DNA from 2 places in the Bacillus sp. CIS52 genome. Region 1 is predicted to be linked to the other one. Evidence: predicted binding sites of a transcription regulator. Region 1 holds the regulator's gene; the other holds the start of a gene.
The links. Region 1 encodes NrdR, which represses ribonucleotide reductase genes. Its sites were predicted from a motif close to AACACNATATATNGTGTT; they were not measured.
Positions count from the first base shown of each region.

Region 2: nrdI (class Ib ribonucleoside-diphosphate reductase assembly flavoprotein NrdI) is a predicted target of NrdR. The motif match lies at 5,884-5,901, and genes of this name have one in related genera.

Region 1 covers NZ_JBIUFR010000002.1:166,078-175,671, reverse strand. The annotation lists gene ACH32G_RS10770 (HAD family hydrolase) at 1-25, shown strand, start outside; gene thrS (threonine--tRNA ligase) at 69-2,000, opposite strand; gene ytxC (putative sporulation protein YtxC) at 2,411-3,241, opposite strand; gene ACH32G_RS10755 (TVP38/TMEM64 family protein) at 3,307-3,948, opposite strand; gene dnaI (primosomal protein DnaI) at 3,980-4,915, opposite strand; gene ACH32G_RS10745 (replication initiation and membrane attachment family protein) at 4,940-6,352, opposite strand; gene nrdR (transcriptional regulator NrdR) at 6,463-6,921, opposite strand; gene speD (adenosylmethionine decarboxylase) at 7,171-7,551, opposite strand; gene ACH32G_RS10730 (glyceraldehyde-3-phosphate dehydrogenase) at 7,790-8,812, opposite strand; gene ACH32G_RS10725 (winged helix-turn-helix transcriptional regulator) at 9,020-9,406, opposite strand; gene ACH32G_RS10720 (MFS transporter) at 9,590-9,594, shown strand, end outside.
Region 2 covers NZ_JBIUFR010000001.1:175,277-184,870, reverse strand. The annotation lists gene ACH32G_RS00670 (S8 family peptidase) at 1-160, opposite strand, end outside; gene ACH32G_RS00665 (hypothetical protein) at 325-558, shown strand; gene ACH32G_RS00660 (poly-gamma-glutamate hydrolase family protein) at 813-1,520, shown strand; gene ACH32G_RS00655 (OsmC family protein) at 1,581-2,033, shown strand; gene erbB (SMR family multidrug efflux transporter EbrB) at 2,047-2,400, opposite strand; gene erbA (SMR family multidrug efflux transporter EbrA) at 2,418-2,732, opposite strand; gene ACH32G_RS00640 (hypothetical protein) at 2,872-3,198, opposite strand; gene ACH32G_RS00635 (YmaF family protein) at 3,300-3,704, shown strand; gene miaA (tRNA (adenosine(37)-N6)-dimethylallyltransferase MiaA) at 3,803-4,747, shown strand; gene hfq (RNA chaperone Hfq) at 4,787-5,008, shown strand; gene ACH32G_RS00620 (YmzC family protein) at 5,104-5,379, shown strand; gene ACH32G_RS00615 (hypothetical protein) at 5,462-5,677, shown strand; gene nrdI (class Ib ribonucleoside-diphosphate reductase assembly flavoprotein NrdI) at 5,937-6,329, shown strand; gene nrdE (class 1b ribonucleoside-diphosphate reductase subunit alpha) at 6,289-8,391, shown strand; gene nrdF (class 1b ribonucleoside-diphosphate reductase subunit beta) at 8,409-9,398, shown strand; gene ACH32G_RS00595 (hypothetical protein) at 9,447-9,594, shown strand, end outside.

The DNA of each region.
Region 1 (9,594 bases):
TATAGAGAAGCAGAAACAAAGATAAAAAAAACCCCATTCATTCAGAATGGGGTTTTTTGTGTGTCTGGTTATTTTTTCGCTTCGGCTACAGCCTTTTTCACAAAATCGTCCAATGAAACGGTTTCGGATTTCTGCTCTCCGTATTTCCGGACGTTTACCGCGCCGTTTTCAGCTTCTTGGTCACCGACCACAAGCATGTACGGGATTTTTTGCATTTGCGCTTCACGGATTTTATAGCCGATTTTCTCGTCCCGGCTGTCAAGCTCGACACGCAGGCCTTCGCGCTGCAGGCGCTCCTGCACCTTTTTCGCGTAGTCAAGATGCACAGACGGTGATACAGGAATGACTTGGAATTGCACAGGCGCAAGCCATGTCGGAAGGGCGCCTTTGTGCTCTTCGATTAAGAAAGCAACAAAGCGTTCCATCGTTGACACGACGCCGCGGTGGATAACGACTGGACGGTGCTGTTTGCCGTCTTCCCCGACGTAAGTGAGATCAAAGCGTTCCGGAAGAAGGAAGTCAAGCTGCACGGTTGACAATGTCTCTTCTTTGCCGATCGCCGTTTTCACCTGCACGTCAAGCTTAGGGCCGTAAAATGCCGCTTCGCCTTCCGCTTCATAGTAATCATGGCCGATTTCATCCATTGCCGCCTTCAGCATGGATTGCGCTTTATTCCACATCTCATCATCATCAAAATATTTTTCCGTGTCTTCAGGATCCCGGTAAGACAGGCGGAATGTGTAATCACTCAGGCCGAAGTCTTCGTATACGTCTTGAATCAAGCGGACCGTGCGGATGAATTCTTCTTTAATCTGATCCGGGCGGACGAAAATGTGCGCGTCATTTAACGTCATGCCGCGTACGCGCTGAAGACCTGAAAGCGCCCCGGACATTTCATAACGATGCATCGTTCCGAGCTCGGCGATGCGGATCGGAAGCTCCCGGTAGCTGTGAATGTCCTGTTTGTAAATCATCATATGGTGAGGACAGTTCATCGGACGGAGCACAAGCGTTTCATTGTCCATTTCCATCGGCGGGAACATGCCGTCCTGATAATGTTCCCAGTGACCTGATGTTTCGTACAGGTCTTTGCTTCCGAGAACAGGCGTATACACGTGTTCATAGCCGAGGCTCAGCTCTTTATCCACAATGTAGCGCTCAATCACGCGGCGGATGGTCGCGCCTTTCGGCAGCCAGAGCGGCAGGCCTTGTCCGACTTTTTGAGAGTTGGCGAACAATTTTAGTTCTTTGCCCAGTTTTCTGTGGTCGCGTTCTTTCGCTTCTTCAAGCATGCGCAAATGCTCTTTCAGGTCATCTTTTTTAAAGAAAGCCGTGCCGTAAATGCGCTGAAGCATTTGGTTTTTGCTGTCGCCGCGCCAGTATGCGCCTGCAAGGCTGAGCAGCTTAAATTCTTTAATTTTTCCTGTAGACGGCACGTGCACGCCGCGGCAGAGGTCAAAAAATTCACCCTGCTCATAAATGGAGACCGTTTCTCCTTCTGGGATGGCATCCAGCAGTTCAAGCTTCAGATTATCGCCGATTTCCGCAAACATGGCTTTTGCTTCCTCACGGCTCACTTCTTTTCGGATGATCGGCAGATTTTCACCGATGATGCGTTTCATTTCTTTTTCAATCTTAGGAAGGTCATCCGGCGTCAGCGCCTGCTCCATTTCAACATCATAATAGAACCCATTTTCAATAACGGGGCCTACTCCGAATTTCACATCTTTATAAATGCGTTTAATCGCCTGAGCCAATAAATGCGCCGTGCTGTGACGCATGATATTCAGGCCTTCTTCTGTGCCTTCTGTAATAATTTCTACGGCACCGTCCTCTTGAATCGGCGTTCTTAAATCAATTTCCTGTCCGTTCAGTTTTCCGGCTAAAGATTTTTTCTTTAATCCCGGACTGATGGATGCCGCGATATCTTCTGTTGTTGTTCCTTTCGGAAATTCCTTTACCGCTCCGTCCGGAAATGTGATGTTGATCATATCTGACATCTTCGTCACTCCTTTTTTTATGCAAATCAAAAACCCCGCCCCCTATGAAAGGGACGAGGTTAAATAAACGGAATCGTGGTTCCACCCTTTTTTCCGCGCGGCCGGTTTTTTTCGGCACCTGCGGCTCTAAACTCTGTAACGGGAGTTCCCGTCAGCTATTACTGGCGCTTATTCCGGCGTTCACAGCTGAAGTTCAAAGGCGGTAAAGACAATGATCCATAGCTGGAAAGCTTTCAGCCTGGGCTCTCCTCTCTTATAAAGCCGGTATCAATGCTTCATGTCCTTATCAATACGTGTAGCAATCATTAATCTGTTATGTATTATAAAATGTCTGTGAGAAAAATGCAACTCGGTTTTTCGTCTGATTTCGCACAGACAGCCCCGCTGCTGCCGCAAGGCCGTCTGTGCAGCTATCCTTCCGTCTTTTCCGCCGCAAACGCGCCTAACGGAAAAAGACGCACCCGCTCCTGAAACACGTTTTGAATCGTTCTGGACATCATATGCTCCGGTTTGTCCGTATACAGTTCTACCGTCTCAGGCGCGATAGAGATCAGCGGCGCAAGCAGGTGGGAATCTATATACATCGGGTGCTCCCGCACAAACCGTCTGTCTATGTATTTTTTCTGTTCCCGTTCTGACACGTAGCGCAGCTCCCACAGTGTAAAAGCCCGGTCATGTACGATATGGACTTTCTTCATCCGCGGCGGATTGGATGTCACGTAATCTCTCAAAGACTGGATAAAGTTTTGATATTCCTGTTCCATCCGGTATTCATCTATCGCAGCCTCGGTATATTCCCTGAGCCGCTCATAATACCTGCCGAGCCGGAACGTCTGAAACGAACGCACGGAAAAAACACCCGCATCAAGTGAAATCGTCCGGAGCGCTTCTGAAATAAACTGTGTGCGCGGCTCTTTCTTCGGCTCAAACGGATGATCATCAAGCTCCCCTTCCATAATGCTGTGTGCAAGCTGAAGGATTTGCTGCTGTTCATCCTGATCGGTGAAGCAGTATTCGTCTTCAATAAGCGAAAGCATATGCTCGTCTTCTTTACATTCTAAAAAAAATCTGACCAGGATCGGCTCAATAAAGCGCTGGACGCAAAAAGCCGATTCAGACCTTGCGATTCCGACTTTTTTTATGCCTTCACGGACAATAAAATGTCTCCGGTCGTCCGATTGCTGAATGAGATGTAAAAAAGCGGCGGTATCGTGGTCATCTTCAAAGATCACTTCAAGCATATTTGTCCCCCCTTACGGCATCTGTTACAAGTATATGGGGGATGTTTTTAAAATAGACGTAAAGGTTAGCTTTCACCGCCGAACAAATGGCGGACCTTCTTCTTAAAGATGAAGGGAAGCGATAAAAACACGATGTAAAGACAGATGACTCCGAGCATGTTCAGCACATTTCCGGACATAAAGCTCGCGCCAAGCACATTCAGAACGATCGTCCCCGGAATGATGCCTGCTGCAGTCGCCAAAAAATACGTCATCGGCCTGACTTTCGAAAGACCCGCGGCATAGCTGATCACATCAAAATTCACAGGCAGAATGCGAAGGATAAAAATATAAAAGAAGCCATTGGTTTTCATCTGCTTTTGAATGGCTTCCATTTTTCCGTGACGGCTTTTTTCTTTAAAGGCAAACAGCCCGGCCGCAAAAAAAGACGCGGCCGCAGCGCCCATTGAGCCCGCCAGCGTATACACGGTGCCGAAAAACGGTCCGAACGCCAATCCTCCGGCGACGGAAACGATTGATACGGGAAACAGCACAAAAGGCCTGACGATGGAAATTCCGATAAACACAAGCGGCGCAAAGACACCGAACGATAACACCCAAAGACGGATCTCCTTAGGCGACAGATTCAGATATTTGCGGTTTGCCCAAAGCAAAAGGCCCGCTCCCGCCGCAGCCGCAGCCCATGTGACAGCCTTCTTATTCCTCATTCCCTCAAATCCTTCCCTTTGGACGCCGGCATTATGGACGGCGGCGGTTTTCCCCGTCAAGACGGACAGGCGAAGCCAAATATAAAATCCGCTCCATCAATCTTGCCGCTTTTACCTCTTCCTTTTCTCCCCGCTGTGAATACGTAAAATGATGCTTCAGCTCGTCAGGTGAAAAATTAGACGAGAAAAACGTGGGAAGCTGCTGGCTCATTCTGTGCTGAAGCACGGTGCCGATGACCTCATCCCTGACCCAGCTTGTCATTGACTCCGCTCCGATGTCATCAAGCATCAGGACGGGCGTCGTTTTGACCATATTCAGTTTCTCCTCCAGCGACTGATCCTGGAGCGAGTTTTTCAGCTCTCTGACAAATTCGGGAACATATACGATCATTGATGAATACTCTTTTTCCGCCAGCTCATTGGCAATGGCGGCTAGAATAAATGTCTTTCCGATTCCGAATTTTCCATACAGGTACAGCCCTTTGCCTTTGCCCGTTTCATTATAGCTTTTCAAAAAATCCGTCACATGCTGGAAGATGCCGAGTCTGCTCGGATCTGTAATGTCGATCTGCTGAAACGTCGCGCCGAGAAGATCCCGCTGGATATACATGCTCTTCATCAGGGACTTTTGTCTTTTCTGGCGGTCGAGCTTTCTCTTTTCCGGACATTCGTAATATTCAATATCAATAGAACGTCCGTTGATCACAAGCTTCGGATGATAGCCTTCAAGCAGGCTGTTCGTCTCGTTGTCTTTTGAACAGAAGGCGCACCGCTTGCTTTGCTGAACGTATTCGTACAGTTTATTTAACCCTCTGTCAATCATGCTTTGATTAATTGCATCTTTCTGTTCCTTCAAAAAAGCCTGGACGTCTTTGTCGGCCATGACTTGCTGCTGCATTCGTTCCAGGCGTTTTTGAAAGTCAGGTCTCTTCGTCACGCCTTCTAAGGATCGGCTGATCGGTTCCATTCAGTATCACCCCGCTTCTCTGTCTCAGTAGGCAGAGTATTTTTTCAGTTTTTTCATTTCTTCCATCATTTTTTTCTTCTGTTCTTCAAGATCCTCCGCGGAAAGAGCCGGCTGCTGTTCAGACTTCTTCCCGGTTTCTTCTTCTTTCATCCAATCAGGGCGCTTTTCTTCCCGGACAGTTTTTTTGCCGCGTGCCGCGCCGTTTGTTTTGCCGTCCGCCCAATCAAGATACTGCCTGTGCTCTTCTATTGCGAGCTTCATTGCTTCCCGGACCGTTTTTACTTTCTTTCTGGCCCAGTGAGCGGCGATTTTTTGAGTATAGTTTTTGGACAGCTTCATATCCGTTTTCAGCATGACATAATAAATCAGCACATTGGTGACACCGGGCTCAAGCTTCTGTTCGAACATAATATCGGCGATGATCTGCAGGTCTGCTTTGGACGGCTCGGTCCCGTCCGCAATGTCCTGAAGAAGCTTTCTCGGTGATATGGTCTCAAGCTGTGCAATGAGTTCGGCATTCAATGAATCGTCCTTTTCCGTCTTGTTTTCCCGCAGACGGACAGGCTGTGTTTTATCAATCAGTTCCGGAAGCTTCCCGCTTCTTTCAATTTGGTACCAGTCGCTGGCCGCTTTCCTCAGCGCTTCGGCCGTTATCGCATCCTGTTCATTAATAGCGGTCATGACGACGTGCTGCATGGAGATAGGATCTATTCCGTATAAATATGAAAGCTTTTTAATGCTCTCCCGCACGTCCTGCGTGATTGATTTGCGCGGTATCATCGTTTCTGACAGTCCCGCCATGAAAAGCTCAAAATCAAACACTTCCTCCGTCACCGTATAGGAAGGCGCTTGTCCGACAGACGCCGTCTCATAGTCCTCGGGGAGCTTCATCGCTTCTTCCATATCCGGCGTCATTTTCCATTCGCTCGGCTGAAAAGAGGCAAAGGCGTGATTAAACGGACGCGTAATTTCCCTTGCGTCCGCGCCGACGGAAGGATGCGTGTAAAATTGTCTCAGCTGCTGGTATTTCGTTTTACCGACTCTGTTATAAAGAAAGACATTCAGCATGCCGTCTTCAAAAAAATCATTCGGTCTGAGCGGGGGCAGCAGCTCATAAATAAACATCCGTTCCTTTTGCTCGGACTCCCGGATATACACTTTCAGCAGCCCGATTCCTTCAAGCTTCCCCTGTTCATGATGAATCTTTTTTAAATTTGCCTGCATCATGCCCATCAGCTGTCTGTGCGTGGATTCAGCTCCCCACAAACGGTTCTGCTCAAGCTCCCCCCATAAAGTCATATACAGAGAGAATGCAAATGAACCGATCAGCGGCTGGTACAGATGTGTCAAAACCTGTCTGTCGACATCCTGAAGAAGCGAACGGCTTTTGACCGTATAAGGATCTACAGGCAATACGTCATTCCAATAGTCAGCCATGATTCTCAAACCTTCCGATATGTTTCTACTCTCATTTTACACCGTTTCCGTCATCTATCAAATGCCAATTTTGCTCATGAGAAAAGAGCCAGACATCATCTCTTAGCTCTTTAGCGCTCTTTCTTTATTAAATCTTTCAATTCATCAATAAAAACGTTTATATCTTTAAACTGCCGGTAGACCGAGGCAAAGCGGACATAAGACACCTCATCTATTTTCGCCAGCCGGTCCATCACCATTTCTCCGACAAGTTCGCTTTTGACTTCAGATACGCCTTGGTTTCGCAGCTCTTTTTCAATGTCAAAGCACATGTCTTCAAGTGTTTTTAAAGGAACGGGCCTTTTTTCACAGGCTTTAATTAATCCGCGCAGCATTTTTTCACGGCTGAATTCTTCCCGGACACCTTCTTTTTTCACGACGATCAGAGGCATCTCTTCAAACTTCTCAAATGTAGTGAAGCGGTAATGGCAGGCTTCGCACTCCCGCCTTCTGCGGATTGATTTCCCTTCGTCCGCAGGCCGTGAATCAAGTACGCGGGAACCGTTATGCTGGCATGAAGGACATTTCAATTGGATCAGCTCCCATCTGTTTCATTGCTGTAATGCGGTTCGCAAGCTTCCGGTAAATGCCCGCCAACGTATCTAGGATGAGCCTATTGTGTTGGGAGAGCCGATAGACCGGCCTTATCTTTCTCTATTTTACAAAAAAATTGCTTAAAGAAAAAGCAATGCTGTTTTTTTACATTAGAAAAGGAGCATCAGCTTCAAAGCGCGTAATGGCTTTTTCAGCTTAGCTCCCTTGTGTTTGCGTTTTGAAAATTACAGTACTTTCGCTTGTGCCTGTTTAATCTGTACAGGCCCCATTCCTCTCGGTATTTCAATGTTTTCTCTTGTATCTGCATGTAATGCGTCCGCAATGTAATCAGCAGCCACATTAGGATCCAGGTCTCCACAAGTATAAACATCAATGCTTGCATATCCGTGTTCAGGAAAACTGTGAATCGTTAAATGTGACTCAGAGATAATAACGACTCCGCTTACGCCTTGCGGTGCAAATTTGTGAAATGCGACCTCGCGCACTTCAGCTCCTGATTTCAAAGCAGCATTTACAAACGTTTTTTCAATAAAATCCATGTCATTGAGCTTATCAAAATCGCATCCCCACAGCTCGGAGATGACGTGACGCCCCATTGTTTCCATAATCATGGACCCCCCTTAACAAGAATTAAAAAAGTGAATTTCCGAGAACTGACCCGGCCATTTACCACGGGGGAAAGTTAGTCCGGAGAGGTCCTAACCCTTTAAGTAATTCCGAAGCAGTCACGAGCAAGAAGTTCACGAAAGATAGTATACTGTGTTTAAGTTTATTTTGCAAGGAGTGTTTTTTTGCAAATATGGCGTTAAGGGTTTTTTCTAACAAATGTCCATGATCTTTATTCTACACAGCTGACGGGTGTTTCATTCGCGCGGCGACGTGGCGGATAAGATCAACGACCCGGCAGGAATATCCCCATTCATTGTCATACCAGGCGAGCACCTTTACTTTTCGGTCTTCCATCACCATTGTCGTCAGCCCGTCAATGATCGCCGAGTGTGAGTTCGTATTATAATCCGAAGAAACGAGCGGTTCATCCGAATAATCAAGAATGCCGTACATTGACGTCTTTGCGGCTCGTTGGAACGCGGCGTTCACTTGCTCGGCCGACACATCTGTTTTCAGGTCACAGACAAGGTCCACTAAGGACACGTTAGGAACGGGAACCCGCAAAGCCAGGCCGTGAAGTTTTCCTTTCAGATGAGGCAGCACGAGCGACAGCGCTTTAGCCGCGCCTGTAGAAGTCGGAATGATGGATTCTCCGCACGCTCTCGCCCTCCGCAGATCTTTATGCGGATTGTCGATATTTTTTTGGTCATTCGTGTAAGCGTGAACGGTCGTCATCAGGCCGCTCTCAATCCCGAATTCCTGATCAAGCACTTTGACGACCGGTGCAAGACAGTTTGTCGTGCAGGATGCATTTGAAATAATTACATGTTCATCCGGATTGAACTTTTCTTCATTCACTCCCATGACAATGGTAACGTCTTCATTTTTACCCGGAGCCGTTAAAATAACCTTTTTCGCCCCTGCTTCAATATGGCTCACCGCTTTTTCTTTTGAATTAAATTTTCCCGTTGCCTCTATAACGATGTCTATTCCGCACTCTTTCCACGGAAGCTCTCTCGGATCCCGTCGATTGAACAGCATAATATGTTTTCCGTTGACGATCAGACTGTCTTCGGCGGCTTCGACTTCTTGACCGTATTTGCCGTGAATTGTGTCATACTTTATCAAATGAGCAAGCGTTTCCGGGGGATAGCTTGCATTAATGGCTGTTATTTGAATTTGATCATCTTCCATTGCTTTTCTGAACACCATTCTTCCGATTCTTCCAAACCCGTTGATTGCTACTTTTACCTTCATGCCCAGGTCACCCCTTTTTAATATGCCACTCTAATTTAATTTTAATTATATATAGTATAACACATTGAAAGAAATCCGCCAGTACAACTTGATAAAAATCCGCCCTTATACCGATCAATATGTTGTTCAATCGGTTTTTTTGCATATAAAATGATCTTTTTTCCATAAAAAAAGCAGGATCAGCATCTCTGGCTGCCTGCTTTTTTCTTATATTTGTTCCGGATCTTTAAATTTGTCATTTAAAATGCTGTCCTCTAATACGGATGACACCTCGCCGTACCGTTTAGAAATATGCATCGCGCCCCAGTCGCACAGCGCGTTTAAAATTCTTTCCAGGCTGTGGCCGTATTCACTCAATTCGTATTCCACTTTCGGCGGCACCTGATTGTACACGATCCGGTTGATGACGCCGTCGGCTTCCAATTCCCGCAATTGCTGTGTCAGCATCTTTTGTGTAATGTCCGGCATAAGCCGCTTCAATTCGCTTGTCCGCTTTTTTCCGCGCATCAGGTGGCAGAGGATCACACACTTCCATTTTCCGCCGATCACTTCTAGCGTCGCCTCAACAGATATATTGTATTTTTTCTTCAGCAACGGTAATTCCTCCTCATCTATAGGAACTAAAAAGTGCCTATGGCACTTAAAAGTACGTTCTTTTCAATGACTCATCTATCGATCATAATGACATTTGCCGGCTGAAAAGGAATGTACTCTTATACTTATATCGTTTACCCGGCATCATTTCAACCATACATTTTCGTTCAAGGAGGAAAACAGATGTC
Region 2 (9,594 bases), on a different contig from region 1:
ACATTTTCTTTCTGTTTTTCACCTTTTTTTCGAAAAAACGATGGAGAAAGCAAGGCGTCCATTTGAAAGGTTTATATAACTGTAATACATTTTCTCTGAGCGGCCCGTCCAGCTTATGAGCATTTGACCGAACCATTTGTACCATTGAGTAACCAAACATATATACTTTTCCTCCCATTCTGGCGATTCTCTCTATACCATATGAACAGGCAGTATATTCGGTCAGTTTGTTTGTCCTTTCAGAGAGCTGGTTACTTGCGGCTTTTTTACTTGAAAAAGAACATTTGTTCTCTTATAATGAAACCGACAGAAGGAGGTATATACATGAACATAATATTGAGACATTCCTTGGAAAAGCAGCTTCCGATTGATATTATATATATGAAAAAAGACGGCTCCATTTCAAAACGGACCATTATTATTAAAAAAGGGGATGAGCGGGCTGTAACGGCATTTTGCTGTACAAAAAGGCAGATGAGAACTTTTTTGACGGGCTCCATTCTGTCCTGCGCATTTGCTTCGGGAGACGGATATTCATTTTTAAAAGCGTATTCTTGATGCCGGATGTTTCCGGCTGTGAATCTCCCGCCCCTGAAAATTCGGGCATTCCTCCCTTTTTTTTTGCCTCTCTCAACCTTTTTTCACTGATGCCCGGCATTTGAGCGCTTGAACCGTGACCATCCATTGATTTTTCGAAACCGGGAAGTTTTTCACTGATGATAATGTTAATAGAATGTTAAGATAAGACCTATTGACAAAAATCCAAATAATGAATATCTCATTTTTCAGAAAGGAGCAAAGAAGGAGAGCTGATGAAAAGAATAATACTTAATGTCATCATTATCGTAGCAATGGTCTTACTAATAAGATGTGCTCACTATGCGTCAGACCCTGATCCCTCGAATTCTTCAGATACATACACAGATTTTAAAGATCTGGCTGAACATGAAGACCCCGATGATTATCATATATCGTACAATAAGCGAGAGGGGAGCCCTGTATTGATCATGTCGCCGCACGGAGGGAGAATTGAGGGCGGGGTGAGCGAGATCGTCCGCTCTTTCAGAGATGATTATTCAACCTACCTGTTTGAGGGGTTAAAAGCGCATGATAACCAGACTCTTCATATTACGAGCACCAAGTTCGATGAGCCTTTAGCAGTCGAAAGCATTAAGCAGCACCATTATGTGATCGCAGTTCACGGTTATAAAGGCGACGAGAAAAATACCCTTGTCGGAGGAAGCGACCGGAAGCGGGCGGAAAAATTGGTGAGAGCTTTCAAACGAAATGGATTTCCTGCAGAATTGGCAACCTCAAAAACTGGTCTGGCCGGGGTTGACACAGAAAATATCAATAATCAGGCGCAAACAGGTCTGAGCATACAGCTTGAGATCAGCAGAGAACAGCGGGAAGCGTTTTTTGATAATTTCGACTACCGTGAAAGAGAATTCACAAAAACAGACGAATTTTACCGGTTTGTCCGTACGATAAAAAGAGTAATCAATCAAGAGTATTCATGAGCTTATCATAAGACAAACCAGTGAAAGATGAGTAAACTTGAAAAAAAGGAGGATGGTCCCTTGGCAAAACATCATTTTTATTTAAAAGCAAATTGGCCCGGAAATCGGAATGACGTCGGCGACATTAAAAGCGGCCGGCTGGAAACGGCTGTGTCCATTCCTAAGGAAATGGACGGTCCGGGAGAAGGCACAAACCCTGATGAGATGCTGCTTGGAGCGGCCGCGACCTGTTATATTATAACGCTTGCGGCAATGATGGAAAGAAGCGGTCTGGATAAAGAAGAGTTACATATGGAATCTGAAGGAATTGTAGATGTAACAAACGGTGTGTTCACGTATCAAAAAATCATTCACCGCCCGTTTATATTATTAAAGCCGGATGCAAACGAAACGGATTTTGCACTGGCCAGGAAGTTAGCGCAAAAAGCGGAATCATCGTGTATGATTTCACGAGCGGTTCAGGGAAACGTGGAGATGGAGCTTGAGGTTGAAGTAAAAGCCGCCCGCGCATGACGAATTCAAACGGTCAGCTCCGGGCCGTTTGATTTTTTTTCGTTTTTTGAGATTTGGAACGGTTGAGCAGGATGACGCCCGTGATGACCAACACAAGACCGGCCATCATTTTGATCGTCATGGCTTCCTTAAAAACAATAAAGCCGACGATTGCAGTTAAAGCCGTGCCGACACCTGACCATGTCGCGTATGCGGTGGATAAATCAAGGCTTTTCAATGAAAAGCTCAAAAACATAAAAGAGGCTCCGATTCCGGCAATGACGCCGAGAGCGGGCCACAGGTGCGTAAAACCGTCCGACAGCTTCAGCATCGTGCTCCCGAACACTTCTGATACAATGGCTAATGCCAAGCAAAGTAATCCTTTCATCAGCATGCCTCTCCTTTCTACCAATTCATCAAAATGACACCGGCCAATAAGAAAAAGAGTCCGAAGACAGCCTGCTTGTCCAATTTTTCCTGAAACCACTTCGCTCCGATAATGGACGCAAGCACCGTTCCGGCCCCGCTCCATGTGGCATAGGATAAGCTGAGCGGAATAAGATTCAGTGTCAGTGAAAGCATATAAAAGGCCAATGAATAGCCAGCCACTACAAGCGCGCTCGGCACAAACCGCGTAAATCCGCGGGAGACCTTCAGCATGGCCGCACCCATTGACTCTGATAAAATAGCAATTGTGAGGAAGATATAACCCAGAATCATATCCAATCCCCCTCTCATCATCATCTTTCATGCCTTTTGTTTAAGGCAGTAAAATAAAATAATATCCGAACTTTACCCGGCAAGTCAAGACATTCGGCCTATATAAAAAGGCCCCTGAAAGGAGCCCTTTTTGATTGTCTTAGTAGTAATACGGATAACCTCCGTACGGATAGTAAGGGTAGCCGTAACCTCCGTACAAATACGGATTGAACAAAGCGCTTCCGACAAGTCCCCCGACAAGCCCTCCGACAAACGGTCCGCCGTAAAAACCAAACGGACGTCCGAACCCGCCAAACCAAGGCCGGCCAAAACCAAAACCCGGCCGTCCGAATCCGAAGCCGAATCCGGGACGTCCGAAGCCGAATCCGGGACGTCCGAACCCGAATCCAGGCCGGCCGAACCCAAATCCAGGCCGTCCAAACTGTCTCATATCACTATCTGCTGCGTATGCGTATTCTTCATTCATAATTAAGGTACCTCCAAGAATAAATTTTAGATGATAACAGAGTATTCAGCCCACCAATTTTTGATTGGGCGTTTATCAAAAAAATAAAGGAGTGAGCTTTTGTGGGCCTGTATCAGTCCGATTGGTCAAAAAAACCTCCGCACACACACGCTTACCGGGCTGTAACGGATGTTGTGCAGGGGCATTACCATTTGATCGAAGGCTTCTCACAGCCTGAGAACGGCAGCAATACAGATCAGCATACACATTTCTATACGGGCATCACCTCATTTGAAAACGGCCATTTCCACAGATATTACGGTATTTCCGGCCCTGCCATTCCGAGAGCTGACGGAACGCATTACCATGAGCTTTCAGAGACCACCTTTGCCGCCTACAATGAGCCGATTCAGATCCAGTACGGCGGCGTCGTTTACGATCCGCGGGAGGAAGGCCGGAAAACGCACCGCCACACGCTCAAGGGAAAAACGAAAGAGGTTGTCGGCAACGAGCCGATCGGGTGGTAATTGACGTTTAGCGCTCAGGAAAAAGGGCAAAATGGATAGGTGCATGGAGCAATGAATGCTATAATTAGGGGGAGATTTATAAAAGAGAGTGATACATATTGAAAAATACAAAACAGCCTGTCGTCATACTTGTCGGCCCGACGGCAGTCGGAAAAACAAAACTGAGCATCGGACTCGCAAAAATGCTGAATGCGGAAATCATCAGCGGGGATTCCATGCAGGTATATAAAGGGATGGACATCGGAACGGCCAAAGTCACCGAAGAAGAGACAGAAGGCGTGCCGCATCATCTGATTGATATTTTGGAGCCGTCCGACACGTTTTCAACGGCTGATTATCAAAAAATGGTGAGAGAAAAAATCAGCGAGATTGCCGCCAGAGGAAAGCTCCCGATGATTGTCGGAGGGACGGGTCTGTACATCCAGTCTGTGCTGTATGATTATACGTTTACGGAACACTCCGGTGATCCTTTATTCAGGGAGCGCATGGAGAAACTGGCTGCCGAAGAAGGGGCTGAGGCTCTTCATGCCAAACTTGCGGCGGCCGATCCGGAAGCAGCGGCAGCCATTCATCAAAACAATACGCGAAGAGTCATCCGCGCTCTCGAAATTCTGCACATATCGGGCAAAACAATGTCAGAACATCTTAAAACTCAAAAACGGGAGCTGCTTTACAATGCGGTGCTCATCGGTCTTACAATGGACAGAGAAGTGCTGTACGGCCGGATTAACGAGCGTGTTGACCTGATGATGGAAGCCGGCCTTCTTGAGGAAGTCAAGCGGCTGTATGATATGAATATCCGGGACAGCCAATCGATTCAGGCGATCGGCTATAAAGAGCTGTATGAATATCTTGATGGAAAAGTGCCGCTTTCTCAGGCCGTGGAGCAATTAAAACAAAATTCAAGACGTTATGCGAAACGCCAGCTGACCTGGTTTCGCAATAAAATGTCCGTTTCATGGACCGATATGACGCCGCCTGTTGTTCTTGAACAGAAAAAAAAGGAAATTTTCGAGTGTATAGCAGGAAAACTGGAAATTTAATCGAAACAGTATTGTATTGAGAACCAAGGAGGACGAAACATGAAACCGATTAATATTCAGGATCAGTTTTTGAATCAAATCCGAAAAGACAATACGTTCGTCACGGTATTTTTACTCAACGGCTTTCAGCTTCGCGGCCAGGTAAAAGGCTTTGACAACTTTACCGTCTTACTCGAAACGGAGGGGAAGCAGCAGCTTATTTATAAACATGCCATCTCCACGTTCGCCCCGCAAAAAAACGTTCAGCTTGAGCTTGAATAGACTTTTGCCAAAGACCATGAACAATGGTCTTTTTCTATGCGCATCTGTATATTGCCGGCTGTATATCGGCAACATAAAAGGGGGCTTGGAAAACGATGTTCGAAAGTGAGAATGAACTGAGAAGAATCAGGATAACGCTTGTCTGGATCGCTGTTTTTTTGCTGTTTGGAGCATGCAGCAATCATGAAACGGTGGTGACGGATGATGACGGCGGCTCGGCGGATGCCGAACCGCAGACAGAAGGCACGGTGCAGCTGGAGCATAACCATTTCGGCGTCGTCGAAGACGGTTATTTAAAAATATATCGTTACGACGAAAAAACGAATAAAGTCAAACTGAAAAAAGAAACGACGTTAGATGAGCTTGAATAAATTTCACAAGCTTTCGAATTTACAAAGCGGGCCGCACAAGCTACACTAGGTACTGACATTGATCATGCAGAGGGTGAGACGATTGAAACACAAGGTGATAATCAACCATTGGGAAGAAACCTGTGAAGATGATTCCTGCTATGAATATGGAACCAGCATCATTGTTGACGGCAAAGAACTGCTCAGAGAGGCTTCCATCACAAGCGCTCTGAAAGCCGTGCTGAAAGAAATCGGTGCTGATGCGGAAATAGAAGAGACCGTTGAAAGCGAAAAAAAATGTGATTCTTACAAAAAATAAGAATAAAAGTCTAGACTACTAAGCAGTTTTTTTTCATGTTATGATAGACATCGGCTTACACATGACACCTTGAGTAGGATGAGAGATGATTCTCGTTCTGCTCTCTTTTTTGGGCGTTAATCGGGGCAGAACCAAGGTCCGCTCTTTCAAAAATATGAACTTTTTATAAATCGATCTCAATATGTTGTGTTTTTCTGAGAGGTTAGTATACTATATATAGTGTTAAGAGATTCATTATTTTTGATAGGTCGTGATAAGGATGGTTCAAATCATATTTGATTCAAAGACAGGGAATGTTCAGCGTTTTGTGAATAAAACAGACTTTCAGCTGATCCGCAAGGTGGATGAAATGGACCACGTGGACACTCCGTTTGTTTTGGTCACCTACACGACAAACTTCGGCCAGGTACCGGCATCAACACAATCATTTCTCGAAAAATACGCCCATCTCTTATTAGGAGTCGCTGCGAGCGGCAACAAAGTATGGGGCGATAACTTTGCAAAAAGCGCCGATACCATTTCAAGACAATATCAGGTGCCGATCTTGCACAAATTTGAACTCAGCGGCACAGCGAAAGACGTTGAATTGTTTACTCAGGAGGTAGAAAAAGTTGTCACAAAACCAAGTGCCAAAATGGATTCAGTTAAATAACGAAATTATGATCCAACAAGATGGAAAATTCCAGTTTGATAAAGATAAAGAGGCTGTACATAGCTATTTTGTTGACTATATCAACCAAAACACAGTTTACTTTCACGATTTGAAAGAGAAGCTGGATTATTTAATTGAAAACCAATACTACGAAGAAGAATTCTTAAGCCTGTATTCTTTTGAAGACATTAAAGAAGTGTTTAAGACAGCTTACGCAAAGAAGTTTCGTTTTCCTTCCTTCATGAGTGCGTTTAAATTCTATAATGACTATGCTTTGAAAACGAATGACAAAAAAAGAATCCTCGAGCGTTACGAGGACCGGATCTCAATTGTTGCGCTGTTCTTCGCAAACGGCGACACTGAGAAAGCGAAAGAATATGTGAATCTGATGATCAATCAGGAATATCAGCCGAGCACACCGACATTCTTAAATGCGGGCCGCAAACGCCGCGGAGAGCTTGTCAGCTGTTTCCTCTTGGAAGTCAATGATTCCTTAAACGACATCTCAAGAGCGATCGACATCTCCATGCAGCTTTCTAAACTGGGCGGCGGGGTTTCTCTTAACCTGTCTAAGCTCCGTGCGAAAGGTGAAGCGATCAAAGATGTGGAAAACGCCACAAAAGGCGTCGTAGGCGTGATGAAGCTTCTTGATAATGCGTTCCGCTACGCTGACCAAATGGGGCAGAGACAAGGCTCAGGCGCGGCATACCTGAACATCTTCCACCGGGATATTAATGATTTTCTTGATACGAAAAAAATCTCGGCTGATGAAGATGTCCGCGTTAAAACCCTTTCCATCGGCGTCGTGATTCCGGACAAGTTTGTCGAGCTTGCGCGTGAGGATAAAGCCGCTTATGTCTTTTATCCGCATACGATTTATAAAGAATACGGCCAGCATATGGACGAAATGGACATGACGGCGATGTATGAGGAGCTTGTCGACAACCCGCGCGTCAAAAAAGAAAAAGTGAATGCGCGCAAATTGCTTGAAAAGCTTGCCGTTCTCCGTTCTGAGTCAGGCTATCCGTACATTATGTTCCAGGATAACGTAAACAAAGAGCACGCGAATAACCACGTATCAAAAGTGAAATTCTCGAACCTTTGCTCTGAGGTGCTTCAGGCGTCACAGGTTTCAGCTTACACAGATTATGACGAGGAAGACGAAATCGGCCTGGACATTTCCTGCAACCTTGGTTCTTTAAATATTTTAAATGTCATGAAACATAAATCGATTGAGCGCACGGTGAAACTCGCGACGGATTCCCTGACTCATGTATCCGAGACGACGGATATCCGCAACGCGCCGGCAGTCAGACGCGCAAACAAAGCGATGAAGTCGATCGGTCTAGGCGCGATGAACCTGCACGGCTACCTTGCCCAAAACGGCATCGCTTACGAAAGCCCGGAAGCAAGAGACTTCGCGAATACGTTCTTTATGATGGTGAACTTTTATTCTATCCAGCGTTCCGCTGAGCTTGCAAAAGAAAAAGGCGAAACGTTTGAGCATTATGAAGGCTCCACTTATGCAACGGGAGAATATTTCAATAAATATATCGAAAAAGAATTCTCGCCGGCATACGAAAAAATCGCTGCGCTCTTTGAAGGCATGCACATCCCGACAATCGAAGACTGGAAAGAGCTGAAGGCGTTTGTCGCTGAAAACGGCATGTACCACAGCTACAGACTGTGCATCGCGCCGACAGGCTCCATTTCCTACGTCCAATCCAGCACGGCATCCGTTATGCCGATTATGGAACGGATTGAAGAAAGAACATACGGAAACTCCAAAACGTATTATCCGATGCCGGGGTTAGCGTCTAATAACTGGTTCTTCTACAAAGAAGCTTATGATATGGACATGTTCAAAGTGGTGGATATGATCGCGACAATCCAGCAGCATATCGATCAGGGAATCAGCTTTACCCTGTTTTTGAAAGATACGATGACAACTCGTGATCTGAACCGTATTGATCTGTATGCCCACCATAGAGGCATCAAAACCATTTACTATGCAAGAACGAAAGATACCGGGCAGGACAGCTGTCTTTCTTGTGTCGTTTGATTAAAGGAGAGTTTACAGTGACAAAAATTTATGACGCAGCAAACTGGTCAAAGCATGAAGATGATTTTACCCAAATGTTTTACAACCAAAACGTAAAGCAGTTCTGGCTTCCCGAAGAGATCGCATTAAACGGCGATCTCCTCACTTGGAAATACTTGGGTAAAAATGAGCAGGATACGTACATGAAGGTGCTCGCCGGCCTGACACTGCTTGATACAGAGCAGGGGAACACGGGCATGCCGATTGTGGCCGAGCACGTAGAAGGCCATCAGCGAAAAGCGGTTCTTAATTTCATGGCGATGATGGAAAACGCGGTGCACGCAAAATCATATTCAAATATTTTTATGACACTTGCTCCGACTGAAACGATCAACGAAGTGTTTGAATGGGTAAAGCAAAATAAGTATCTGCAGAAAAAAGCCCAAACCGTTGTCGGACTGTATCGCGCCATCAAAAAAGACGATGAGATTTCGCTGTTTAAAGCGATGGTTGCTTCCGTTTACTTAGAAAGCTTCCTTTTCTACAGCGGTTTCTATTATCCGTTATATTTCTACGGACAGGGAAAACTGATGCAAAGCGGTGAAATCATCAACCTGATTCTTCGTGATGAAGCGATCCACGGCGTCTATGTCGGACTGCTTGCCCAAGAAATATACAATAAACAAACAGAAGCGAAAAAGACGGAACTTCGTGAATTTGCGATTGAGCTTTTAGAAGAGCTTTATCACAATGAGCTTGAGTATACCGAGGATCTGTATGATCAAGTCGGGCTGTCTCATGACGTAAAGAAATTCATCCGCTATAACGCCAATAAAGCTTTGATGAACTTAGGGTTCGATGCTTACTTTGAAGAAGAGGATATTAATCCGATCGTATTAAACGGATTAAACACCAAAACGAAATCACATGATTTCTTCTCCATGAAAGGGAACGGCTACAAAAAAGCGACGGTAGAACCGATTAAAGACGAGGATTTTTATTTCGGCCAAGATGAAGAGCAGATATAATATCTGCTCTTTTGGCTTGAATGGAGAGGTATGACAGGAGGAACCGACATGGATAAAATGGATGAAATCATCTTAGCTGCGCCGCGGAGTGACGTCTTCCAAAATGAAACGCTGACATTCCAGGGAGTCAACAGCGAAGATGAGTGTATCGTGAAGATTATGGCTCAAATTGAGGAGCATTTTTTAGAAATCAGAA